Regions from separate parts of the Colwellia sp. KS18-150 genome, predicted to be linked through region 1. Evidence: predicted binding sites of a transcription regulator. Region 1 holds the regulator's gene; each other region holds the start of a gene.

What was found. Region 1 encodes FliA, which starts transcription of late flagellar genes. Its sites were predicted from a motif close to CTAAAGNTNNNNNNNNNNNNGCCGATA; they were not measured.
Region 2: the regulator FliA is predicted to act here: its motif matches at 1,864-1,890, upstream of pomA (flagellar motor protein PomA).
Region 3: the regulator FliA is predicted to act here: its motif matches at 1,534-1,560, upstream of AC27IF_RS05525 (flagellin N-terminal helical domain-containing protein).
Region 4: the regulator FliA is predicted to act here: its motif matches at 2,138-2,164, upstream of AC27IF_RS14210 (flagellar protein MotY).

The regions. Positions count from the first base shown of each region.
Region 1 covers NZ_BAAJMC010000007.1:45,949-49,216, reverse strand. The annotation lists gene AC27IF_RS10930 (protein phosphatase CheZ) at 1-394, opposite strand, end outside; gene cheY (chemotaxis response regulator CheY) at 486-869, opposite strand; gene AC27IF_RS10920 (RNA polymerase sigma factor FliA) at 938-1,657, opposite strand; gene AC27IF_RS10915 (MinD/ParA family protein) at 1,752-2,594, opposite strand; gene flhF (flagellar biosynthesis GTPase FlhF) at 2,680-3,268, opposite strand, start outside.
Region 2 covers NZ_BAAJMC010000003.1:348,607-351,874, reverse strand. The annotation lists gene dxs (1-deoxy-D-xylulose-5-phosphate synthase) at 1-552, opposite strand, end outside; gene ispA ((2E,6E)-farnesyl diphosphate synthase) at 594-1,484, opposite strand; gene AC27IF_RS07135 (exodeoxyribonuclease VII small subunit) at 1,481-1,747, opposite strand; gene pomA (flagellar motor protein PomA) at 1,990-2,757, shown strand; gene AC27IF_RS07125 (flagellar motor protein MotB) at 2,799-3,268, shown strand, end outside.
Region 3 covers NZ_BAAJMC010000003.1:727-3,994, reverse strand. The annotation lists gene flgL (flagellar hook-associated protein FlgL) at 1-442, shown strand, start outside; gene AC27IF_RS05530 (flagellin N-terminal helical domain-containing protein) at 620-1,435, shown strand; gene AC27IF_RS05525 (flagellin N-terminal helical domain-containing protein) at 1,626-2,438, shown strand; gene AC27IF_RS05520 (flagellin N-terminal helical domain-containing protein) at 2,631-3,268, shown strand, end outside.
Region 4 covers NZ_BAAJMC010000013.1:12,416-15,683, forward strand. The annotation lists gene AC27IF_RS14195 (Grx4 family monothiol glutaredoxin) at 215-547, shown strand; gene AC27IF_RS14200 (peroxiredoxin) at 657-1,262, shown strand; gene rnt (ribonuclease T) at 1,343-2,026, opposite strand; gene AC27IF_RS14210 (flagellar protein MotY) at 2,201-3,118, shown strand.

The DNA of each region.
Region 1 (3,268 bases):
AGTCAATTTCATTATTCATTAGCTTAGTCCACGCAGGATTAACTGCACGTACTTGGTCAGCAATGTTATCCACTACCGGGAATATTGACTCAACCGCATCCATGGTTTTATTAGCCGCTTCTTCTGTGCGAGTAATAACATAGTTCAATCGTTCTTTAGCATCCGGAATATCGGCCGTTGCTAAGTCATTTAAACGGGAATCTAGCTGAAAATTTGTTAACGAGTCATGAAGTTGACGTGTTAACTTACCTATTTCAGCAAATAATTCTGAGTTGATTGGGTTTTGAATTTCAGCAACAAGCGCATCCGCTTTGTCTTGCTGATCAGTTTCTAAAAACTCAACCAAAGATTTAGCCTGCTCTAAAGAAACACGGCCCATCATTGCGATACTCATGCAAAGTCCTTAACTATTAAACCAAAGCATTACTTTGTTTTATCGGGAAATTTTCATTTACCTTTAGGAAACTCCCCAATAAAAACAAAAACTAAGCTAAACGTTCAAAAATTTTGTCTAGTTTCGTTTTTAGCGTTGCTGCGGTAAATGGTTTAACAATATAGCCATTAACACCTGCTTGAGCAGCCATAACAATTTGCTCTTTTTTAGCTTCAGCAGTGATCAGCAATACAGGAATATGCGATAAACTTGCATCAGCACGTATAGCTTTTAATAAGTCAATTCCCTGCATGCCAGGCATATTCCAATCGGTAACGACAAAATCAAAATCGCCACCTTGAAGCATAGGTAAAGCAGTACTACCATCATCAGCTTCTTGAATGTTAGTAAACCCTAAATCGCGCAACAAATTTTTCACTATTCGTCTCATTGTTGAAAAATCATCAACTACAAGCACTTTCATATTTTTATCCAAGGCACCCTCCGGCGAAACATTCAAGTTTCAAATTAATATATATATTACTAAGTTACTACTTATTCTACTCAACTTTGCCAAGATTGCATACGTGATTTTAAACGATGCATTGCTTGACTATGTATTTGACTGACCCGTGATTCACTCACGTCAAGAACTTGGCCAATCTCCCGTAAATTTAATTCTTCATCGTAGTACAGTGACAGTACTAAAGCTTCACGCTCTGGTAAAGAGGAAATACACTCACTAAGGCCTTTTTTAAAAGCACTATGTTCAATGTCTTGATATGGATCATCTGAGTGAGATGATTCATCAAAATTGATAGCATCTTCACTAACACCAAGATCATCAATACCGAGTATTTTTCCTGTACTAACCTCGCTTAATATATGATGGTATTCATTTAATGAAATATCAAGTTTTTCAGCCACTTCTATATCGGTAACATCTCGGCCTAATTCAGCCTCTAGTTGTTTTATCGCTTCACTTACCATGCGACTATTTTTATGCACAGAGCGAGGAGTCCAATCGCCACGGCGCATTTCGTCTAACATTGCACCACGAATACGGATTCCAGCAAAGGTTTCAAAACTTGCACCTTTGGTATTATCAAAATTATTTGCCGCTTCAAATAAACCTATCATTCCCGATTGAATTAAATCGTCAACGATAACACTGGCGGGTAATCTTGCTAATAAATGGTAAGCAATACGTTTGACTAAGACGGTATGCTGCTCTAATAACACCGTTTTATCAATTTGATTGTTATAAGCATTAGCTTTTGCCACGTTATATCGTTCTCACTCAAAATTTATAGTTTATTTAAAATGGTTACGTTTTCAGTTTAATATATCTACCCTGTTAAGGGTGGTGAATCAATGACTAATAATCAAGTAATTGTTCAATAAAAAACTCTAAATGACCTGAGGCTTGTTTAGGAATAGGCCAATTTGTCACTTTGGTTGCTAAGCCTTTAAAAGCTTTAGCTGCAGGTGACTCAGGGAACGCTTCAACAATGGCCTGTTGTTTTCGTACTGATTTTCGAATATTTTCATCAAAAGGTATGACGGCAACTAATTCAAGCGCAACATCTAAAAACCTATCAGTTACCTTGGTTAGTTTTGCAAAAAGTTGTTGCCCCTCTTTAGGAGTACGTACCATATTGGCAACCACTTTGAATTTAAACACGCCATGATCTCGGCTTAATAACTTCATCAGCGCATAGCAATCGGTAATAGACGTAGGCTCATCGCAAACAACTAGCATCACATCTTGCGATGCTCTAGTAAAGCTCAACACCATATCTGAAATACCCGCTGCTGTATCAACGATGAGTACATCAAACTGAGTTTGCATTTCACTGAACGCGCGAATTAACCCTGCATGCTCTGATGGTGTTAAATCGACCATTGATTGTGAGCCGGAAGTTGCAGGAATAATTTTAATATTACTAGGACCAGTAATAATTATATCATCAAGCTCACATTCACCTGATAACACATGAGATAGGTTACGTTTAACTCTAAGCCCTAACATCACATCAACATTGGCTAAACCTAAGTCAGCGTCTAGCACTAAAACTCGTTTGCCTTGTTGACCTAAAGCTATAGCAGTATTTAGCGATACGTTAGTTTTACCTACACCGCCTTTACCACCTGAAACTGCGATTACTTTAACTTTTTTTAAGTCCTGCATTTTTCTTAAGCCGCTCGCTTGATCTGCCATTAACGTTACTTCTTTGATAATTCTTATTATATTACTTCTTTACAGCCGTGAAGAAAACTACAATTAATAAAACTTATATCTCGGTTTATATAACTGCGGCTGGTGCTATTGGCATTGGCCGAGCAGTTGAATAAGAGGTATTTTTCGCTGACTTACTTGCCATTTTATCAGCAAGCGTAACTAATTTTTCAGCATTTGCAACTTTAATATCTTCAGGCACTCTTTGTCCGTCAGTAAGATACCCTATTGGCAAGCCATTTTGAATTGAAGTTGTAATTATTTCGCCAATACTGACACTTTCGTCCAGTTTAGTATAAATACAACCCGATAATGGTACTTTTTTAAAGCGATCGACATTTTCTTGCATAACTTGTTGTTGACTGTTAGCCGCCATCACTAAGTAATTACGAATTCTAACCCGCGTGTTCGAGACTAAATTGGCTAGATTTTCAGCCAATCGCATATCCCTTTGTCCCATACCTGCAGTATCAATCAGTACTAACTTTTTCTGGCTAAACTGTTGTAATAGTGTATCTAACGCTTGACCATCTTTGGCAAGTTTAACCTGACAACCAATAATTTTACCGTATGTTTCTAGTTGTTCAAATCCCGCAATTCTAAAAGTATCCGTAGAAATTAAAGCGACCTGTTCAGCACCATTTATTTGTGCGAAT
Region 2 (3,268 bases), on a different contig from region 1:
AGACATTTCGTTATCATTTAAAATGACAAGCATATCTTTTCGTATATCGCCGGCATGATTTAGTGCTTCAAAAGCCATGCCTGCAGTCATTGCACCGTCACCAATTACAGCGACCGTTTTTCGATTTTTTCCTTCTTTTTCAGCAGCAACCGCTAAACCAAGTGCTGCTGAAATAGAGGTACTAGAATGACCAACACTTAAGGTGTCGTATTCACTTTCTTCACGCCACGGAAAAGGATGTAAACCATCCTTTTGTCTAATGGTGTGAAGTTGATCACGTCGGCCAGTTAAAATTTTATGGGGATAGGCTTGATGGCCTACATCCCAAATTAGATGATCAAAAGGCGTGTTGTATACATAATGTAATGCTACGGTTAACTCAATAGTGCCTAAGCCTGAAGCAAAATGGCCACTACTCTTACTCACTGAATTTAATAAATAACTACGTAGCTCATTGCTAATTTTCGTCAACTGATCTTGGGAGATATTCCGCAAATCTTTTGGCGAATTAATTTGAGCTAGTAAGGGGTAATCAGCAAGGTTTGTAGTCATATTTTTTTGTTTATTTAATTATATTTTGTCTAAAGTGAGAACTAATGGCTGCGCTTTACAATAAAAGTAGCAAATTCCGCCAAAGCCTGTGTATTGTAAGGCAAACAGGCTAAAGCTTGAAGTGCTTGTTGCAATAAGTTTTCTGCTTTCTCTTGTGCACCTTGTAAACCTAGTAATGCAGGGTAGGTACTCTTATTGGCAGCTAAGTCAGAGCCTTTCGGTTTACCTAGCTCTTCTTCACTGGAAGTAATATCAATGATATCGTCTTGTACTTGGTATGCTAAGCCAACTAATTCAGCATACTTCTCTAGTATTTTTTTTTCTTCAATACTCACTTTAGGTGAACATTCTGCAGCCATTAAGACGCAAGCTTTAAGTAAAGCACCCGTTTTAAGAGAGTGTAATAATTCTAATTCTGATAAGTTTATTACTTTAGCTGTCGCGGATAAATCTAAAGCTTGTCCGCCGCACATACCTTGATAACCAGAAGCTGACACTAAATGTTGTATTAAAATGACTTGTTTAGTTTGTATTTTATCGCTAAAAGTGTGATTGGCGAGTATATCAAAAGCAAGCGTTTGCAAAGCGTCACCAGCGAGGATCGCTGTTGCTTCGTCAAATGCTTTATGACAAGTAGGGTTGCCTCGCCTTAAATCATCATCATCCATCGCAGGAAGATCATCATGTAATAATGAATAGGCGTGAATACATTCAAGTGCCCCAGCTATAGCATTTATATCACTTTGCTGAGCCCCTAATGCATCCCCTGTGATATACGCAAGATAAGGACGCATGCGCTTACCGCCGATAAGCAAACCGTAACGCATAGCGGCAAGTAGCTTTTCATCATTAGTGGTTAACTTATCTAATTGTTCAGCTAAAAAATGGTTAATACTATCTTGGTGTTGTTGATAATTGACTAGCTCACTCACAAATGATCACCAGATCTGCTCTCACTCGTTGTAAGATCAAAATCAGTTAATTGTGGCTCACCATTTTTTTCCAGTAAGATTTTAACTTTCTGCTCAGCGGCTTGTAACTTACTTTGGCTTACTTGACTTAAATTTAATCCTCGCTCAAATAATGCCATCGACTCTTCTAAGCTCAATTCCCCTTGTTCAAGGCTTTGTACTATAGTATCAAGTTCGGTAAGTGATTCTTCAAAACTAAGGTTTTCTAATTTTTTCTTTGCCATGCTATCTACTTAAAGAGTGCTTACAATTTAGGACTAGGCGCAAACTTACCCTAGCTAAGCGCAATGGTCAATGTGGAGGATACATTTATTAAGCTAATATTAATTTGAAACAAGCTATTAAGTTATTGACTGTACGGGCGATAATATGAATTGTGGCTATATAAGTATTAGCGAATATTTTTTGCATCATGTACTATTATTTTAATAGTGCTATTTGAGTTTTGTAGTTTTAGGAGAATTTTGTGGATTTAGCAACGTTAATTGGTATTCTCGGCGCCATCGGTTTGCTCGTAATGGCAATGATTTTATCTGGTGACATCATGATGTTCGCAGATACGCAATCAGTTTTAATTGTATTTTGTGGCTCAATTTTCATTGTTTTATCAAACTATAATTTAGGCCAGTTTTTCGGCATTGGTAAAATTATCGGCAAGGCCTTTATGTTCAAGCTCGAAAAACCAGAAGAGCTAATTGAGAAAGCGGTTGATATGGCTGATGCAGCGCGTAAAGGTGGTTTTCTTGCCTTAGAAGAAGCAGAGATTACCAATCCTTTTATGCAAAAGGGCGTTGATATGCTCGTCGATGGGCATGATGCGGATGTGGTACGTGCTACTTTGCAAAAAGATATAAACCTTACTACAGAGCGTCATGAAACTGGCTCAGACATGATGATGGCCTTGGCTGATGTTGCCCCTGCGATGGGGATGATCGGAACCTTAATTGGTTTGGTTGCCATGCTTTCAAATATGGATGATCCTAAGTCAATCGGTCCTGCGATGGCGGTTGCTTTATTAACAACACTTTATGGTGCCTTCCTCGCCAACGTTATTGCTATTCCTATTGCGTCAAAGTTAAAACTTAGACTAGCTGAAGAAAAAATGAACCAAGAATTAGTACTCGATGCCGTATTGGGAATTCAAGATGGTCAAAACCCAAGAGTTATCGAAGGTTTATTGAAGAACTACTTAGCCGAAGGTAAGCGAGCTATAGATACGAATACGGAAGAATAGGATGATGCATTTAATGATTATTTTATGCATTAGGGGGATTTATGGCTGAGCAAGAGTGTAAATGTCCACCTCCAGGACTACCGGCGTGGATGGGAACATTCGCCGATCTTATGTCTTTGTTAATGTGCTTTTTTGTACTGTTACTATCTTTTTCAGAAATGGATGTACTTAAATTCAAACAAATAGCAGGTTCAATGAAGTTTGCTTTTGGTGTGCAAAATAAAATAGAAGTTAAAGACATTCCTAAAGGTACCAGTATTATTGCCCAAGAGTTTCGTCCGGGTAAACCAGAGCCTACACCAATTGAAGTTATTCAACAGCAAACCATGGAAATGACTCAGCAAATGTTAGAGTTTCAAGCGGGTGATGAAACTTCTGCCGGTGGTCGTCAAGAACAGCGTGGTACAGAACGTGGTGGTCAGGCGCAAAATACAGAAGATGCTATGTCTGCCCAAGCTTTACAGCAAGCTAAAGAACAAATGGAAAATGCTGCACAAGAGCAGGTGAACGA
Region 3 (3,268 bases), on a different contig from region 1:
GCAAACCGTTGCCTTTAATGGTGTTGAAGTGCAGATTAGCGGCAACCCGTTGCCGGGTGATGACTTTGATTTAACTCCGCAAGCCGATATCAGTATTTTTGACACGGTTAAAGCCGCTATCGACTGGATGAATGTTGGTGTTAACCCAGCCGATCCTGTTCAACATAAAGTTGATTACGATGTGATTTTAGGTCAATTAGATGAAGCCTTAAACCATATGACAGGCAGAAGAGCTGAAGCAGGGGTGAGACTTACGCTGATTGATAATCAAGAATCTAATCACCTAGATGCAGAGCTTTACCTATCTTCGGGGCGCTCTAACATTGAAGATTTAGATTTTGCTAAGGCTGTCGCAACGTTCGAACAGTCACAAGTGTCATTACAAGCAGCGCAGCAAAGCTTTGTACAAATTAAGAATTTAAGCTTGTTTAATTATTTGTAATGACCGTCAATTAATTTTGGCATGCAACATGCATTTAATATTTTGATAAGAATTTTAATAAAACAGTAAACGTTAAATTTAACTTAGTAGTACAAGTTAAACAGTAATTTAGAAAATGTGTGGTTCCCAAACGATTTTGTTATCTAAGAGCCACCCTAAAATTAGGAGATGATAACAATGGCTTTAGTCGTCAATAGTAATATCGCATCGTTGAACTCGCAGCGTCAATTGGCTCAATCTACCAATGATTTGACAACTTCATATGAACGTTTGTCTTCTGGTAAAAGAATTAACAGTGCCAAAGATGATGCCGCAGGTTTACAAATATCTGCACGTTTAACTTCACAAATAAATGGTTTAAATCAAGCTTCTCGAAACGCTAATGATGCCATCTCTTTGGCGCAAACCGCTGAAGGCGCGTTAGACGAATATACCAATACCGTTCAGCGTATGAGAACCCTAGCAGTACAAGCATCAAATGGTTCAAATACCGAGGTTGATTTAGCGGCACTTAACACTGAGTTTACAGAGCTTGAGCTAGAATTAGATAGAATATCTAACGACGCTAGCTTTGGTGGTGTAAATTTATTAGATGGTACCTATTCGGCTAACTTCCAAATTGGTGCTGATGCCGGACAAACTATTTCAATTACTATAGCAGCAAGCTTCTCTGCAACCGCGGTGGGTGCTGTCGGTAGTATTACTAGTTTCGATGGGGCGCAGTCAAGAATTACCAATTTAGATTCTGTGTTAGCGACAGTTAACAGTACGCGTTCTGATTTAGGTGCGAAGCAAAATCGTTTTTCAAGTGTAATCCGTAGTAATGAAAATGCCGCAGAAAACGTATCCGCGTCACGTTCACGTATCGAAGATGCCGATTATGCAGCTGAATCAGCAATGCTTGCTCGTAACTCAGTGTTACAACAAGCGTCTAGTTCAATGTTGGCACAAGCGAATCAGCAACCACAAATAGCGCTATCTTTACTTCAGTAATCTACTGAATTTATTGGCCTAAAGCCAATAATAAGAAAAGTAAATAATTAAAGCTTACTTTGTTTTTAACGAAGTAAGCTTTTTTATTTTAAAAAAGATTAAAGTTATTTTCAATGTGTCCGATAACTTAGTTAACAGCGGTAAATTCATTAGTCTATTTACTGTTTAACCTAACTTTGAGGGTATCGAGATGGCTTTAAGTGTAAATAGTAATATTGCATCATTAAACTCACAGCGTCAGCTGTCAAATTCAACTAATGAATTAAATACTAGCTACCAACGTTTATCATCAGGCAAGCGAATTAACAGCGCTAAAGATGATGCGGCTGGTTTGCAAATTTCTAGCCGATTAACATCTCAAGTTAACGGGTTAAACCAAGGCTCACGTAACGCGAATGATGCTATTTCTTTAGCACAAACCGCTGAAGGTGCACTTGATGAATATACCAATACTGTACAGCGTATGCGTACCTTAGCCGTTCAAGCATCTAATGGTTCAAATACCGATGCTGATTTAGTGGCATTGAATACTGAGTATAGTGAACTTGAGTTAGAATTAGACCGAGTAGCGGCTCAAGCTTCTTTTGGTGGTACTAATTTATTAGACGGCTCTTATTCAGCAAACTTTCAAATTGGTGCTGATGCAGGGCAAACCATTTCAATTTCAATCGCACAGAATTTCTCATCAACTAACATTAATGCTGCCGGCTCTATCACCAGCTTTAATGGTGCGCAATCGCGTATAACTGATTTAGATACTGTGCTTTCTACGGTCAACAGCACTCGTTCAGATTTAGGTGCTAAACAAAACCGTTTTTCAAGTGTTATTCGTAGTAATGAAAATGCAGCAGAGAATGTTTCAGCATCGAGATCTCGTATTGAAGATACCGATTATGCGGCAGAATCAGCGCAATTGGCACGTAACTCTGTATTACAACAAGCAGCTAGTTCAATGTTGGCGCAAGCAAATCAGCAGCCACAAATAGCTTTGTCGTTATTGTAATTGAGCTTTGATAAGTTGTTATATACTTTTAATACAACAACTTATCAATAATATGAAAATTAAATGAAAGAAATTGAAAATATTTCTAAAGTAATTTAAACGTTAACCGATAACTTAATTAGTAATCAATTTTGTTAACAACCAATTTTAGTTGTAAATAGAAAAACGGATAGAATCCAATAGGGGCATATCATGGCTTTATCAGTAAATAGTAATATCGCATCGTTAAACTCTCAACGTCAGTTGTCAAACTCAACTAATGAGTTAAACACTAGCTATCAACGTTTGTCGTCAGGTAAACGTATTAACAGTGCTAAAGATGATGCTGCCGGCTTACAAATTTCTAGCCGTTTAACTTCACAAGTAAATGGTTTAAATCAAGGCTCACGTAATGCCAATGATGCAATTTCATTAGCACAAACGGCTGAGGGTGCACTTGATGAATATACTAATACAGTACAACGTATGCGTACGTTAGCAGTACAAGCATCAAACGGTTCAAATACCGAAGCAGATTTAGCTGCACTTGATACTGAGTACACTGAATTAGAATTTGAATTAACGCGTATCTCTGAGCAAGCTTCATTTGGTGGTACAGCTTTATTAGATTCTACTTATTCAGCTAGTTTCCAAATTGGTGCTGATGCCGGTCAAACGATTTCTATTACAATCAGTGCTAGTTTCTCTGTTGCCGCAATTGGTGCAGCAGGTAACTTGACAACATTTGCTGATGCGCAATCAGTTATTACTAACTTAGATAGCGTTTTATCAACGGTAAACAGTACTCGTTCAGATTTAGGTGCTAAGCAAAACCGTTTCTCAAGTGTTAT
Region 4 (3,268 bases), on a different contig from region 1:
CAAGTATTAATTTATACTATATTGATAAATTACTGTATAGGGTTTATTCATTCATTTTTCAAGTTAACTAGGTGAAATTAACTGTTAACTTAAGTATTTATTATATTGTATTGAAAAGCTAAATTATGGCTCCATTATATTTGCAATCAGAGAATGAAGTTACAATTAACTTAGGTTAATTCAATATAATAAGTATTATTTATTAGAGGTTATTATGGATACTATTGAACGCATTAAAGAACAGATTAGCGAAAATACAATTTTGCTTTATATGAAGGGCTCACCTAAATTACCAAGTTGTGGTTTTTCTTCTCAAGCATCTCAAGCATTAATTTCTTGTGGTGAGCAATTTGCTTATGTTGATATTTTGCAAAATCCTGATATTCGCGCTGAACTGCCGAAATATGCTGATTGGCCAACCTTCCCACAACTTTGGGTTGAAGGTGAACTTGTAGGCGGCTGCGATATTATTATCGAAATGTTTCAACAAGGTGAATTACAAACATTAGTAAAAGAAGCTGCAGCTAAAAATACACCGGCAGAATAATTTTACTTAAAACTATAATTGGTATTGAATTTTCTTAATTAATCACAATAATGTATTGTGATTATTCATTTCTCAATATTATTTTTTATAATAAACAATGGAGCACAAAATGAGCGTATTAGTTGGTCGTCCAGCACCGGATTTTTCTGCAGCAGCAGTATTAGGTAGCGGTGAAATAGTAGATAGTTTTACATTAAGTGAAGCTATTAAAGGCAAAAAAGCGGTAGTTTTCTTCTATCCTTTAGATTTTACTTTTGTATGTCCTTCAGAGCTATTAGCTTTTGATCACCGTATGGAAGAATTCAAGAGCCGCGGTGTTGAAGTAATTGGTGTATCAATTGATTCACAATTTTCTCATAATGCGTGGAGAAATACTCCAGTAAACGAGGGTGGTATTGGTCCAGTTCAATACACTTTAGTTGCTGATGTTAAACATGAAATTTGTAAGGCTTATGATGTTGAGCATCCAGAAGCAGGTGTTGCATTTCGTGGTTCATTCTTAATTGATGAAGAAGGTAATGTTCGTCACCAAGTAGTGAATGACTTACCTTTAGGCCGTAACGTTGATGAAATGATACGTATGGTTGATGCATTACAATTCCACCAAGAGCACGGTGAAGTTTGTCCAGCAGGTTGGAATAAAGGTGATAAAGGTATGACTGCTTCACCAGATGGCGTTGCTTCTTACCTTACAGATAATGCTGATCAACTGTAAGTAATATTTCGGCTTTATCAAGTCGATTATATTGTCTTATTTATAGAATTAAAAAAACCGCTAACGCGGTTTTTTTGTCTCTAACTTTCAGCTGTATCTATAGGCCCAATAAGCGGCCATCCACCTAAGTCTTGCCATTTATTTACAATAAAACAGAACAGCTCAGCTGTTTTCTCAGTATCATAAAGTGCCGAATGTGCTTCGCTATTATTAAAGTCAATGTTGGCTGTTTCACACGCCTTTGCCAGTACGGTTTGTCCGAGTGCCAATCCAGCTAACGTGGTGGTGTCAAAACTAACAAAAGCATGAAAAGGACTGCGCTTTATATTACACCTTGCAGTAGCTGCATTTAAAAAACCTAAATCAAAGGCTGCATTATGGGCAACGATAATAGCCCGTTGACAACCTGCCAATTTCATTTTTTTTCTTACTAATTTAAATAGAGCTTTTAAAGCTACATCTTCTTCTACAGCGCCTCTAAGAGGGTTTGTGGGATCAATGCCTGTAAACTCAAGAGCTTTTGGCTCTAAATTAGCACCTTCAAAAGGCTCTACATTAAATTGGATCGTTTCATCGATTGATAACTTTCCTGATGATTCATCCAAAGTTAATACCGATGCGGCGATTTCCAACAACGCATCGGTTTGAGCATTAAATCCTGCCGTTTCTACGTCAATGACTACGGGAAAGTATCCTCTGAATCTCTGCGCTAAAAGTGGTTTGTTTTTTTCGGTATCGTCTTTTGTTTTTACAGTATCTGACATATTATTACTTGAATTAAAGATGAAAAGCTCTCAAATGAGCGATTTATTTAATTATCTCAGAAAAATGCAGTGAACACGATAGCGAGCTAACGTAAAATAGCCAACAAAGTGCTAAAGTTATTTCAGTTTGGGGCGATACAATTTGTGTCGCCAATTAATTATGTTGCAAACACTATGAAAATATATTCTCTAAATGCATATAAATTATTATTCACATCTTCATTTTTTGTGACCGTTTTTCTGACTCTGCTATTTAGTTTTATATCTACAAAGTCTCATGCTGGCATACGTCAATACAGTGCCAGTGTAAGTGACTCTCAATGGCAGTTAGCAAATGATTCGCGCTTACAATGTACATTGGCACATCAAATTCCTCACTATGGACAAGCACGTTTTTCCGCTAAAGCGAGCCGAAAGTTAAACATGGAGTTTGAGCTAGACATGTTACTACTACCTGATAACTACTCTTTAGCTCAAGTACGAAGTGAATCACCTAATTGGCGACCTGGTCATGGCGGACGAGTGTTAGCGGATATGAAACTTTATAAACAGTTTAATCCAAGTTTACCAAAGAAAGTTGCTTGGACAATGCTAAGTGAATTAGAGCAGGGTATGAGCCCAACTTTTTATTACAATGATTGGTATAGCGATCAAGATGAGATTTCTGTTGGTTTATCAACAGCAAGATTTAAAAGTGCTTACCGAAACTTTGTTGCCTGTGTTGGCAATTTACTTAATTACAGTTTTGATGACATTTCCTATACCATTTTAAATTATCAATCTAATAGTGATAAATTTACCAAAGCATCACAACGCCGTATTGATATGATCAGAGAATATTTAAGCTTAGATCCTAATCTTGAGCTTGTACTTGTCGATGCATATTCTGATAGTTATGGTGGCCGTTGGTCTAATTTAAAACTATCAGAGCAACGAGCAAATAAAGTTCGAGATTATTTTGTTAGTAATGGTATCGATGCCAGTCGTATAGAAGCAAAAGGTTATGGAGAAAAACGTCATATAGCTTCAAATGATACGCTATTAGGTAGAGGAAAAAACCGTCGAGTCGTCATTCAAATGCAAAAAATGTAGCTTAAGGGTTACACTATGTTGAAATAAGAAACAAAAAATCACTTAATGCAAGTGGATAAATTGTTGAATAGGCCTGTTGATTCGCTGTAATCTACAGGCTCTTTTTTATATAGCAAAGTAAACTGTTTTGGGAACCGTGCAATGAAAATT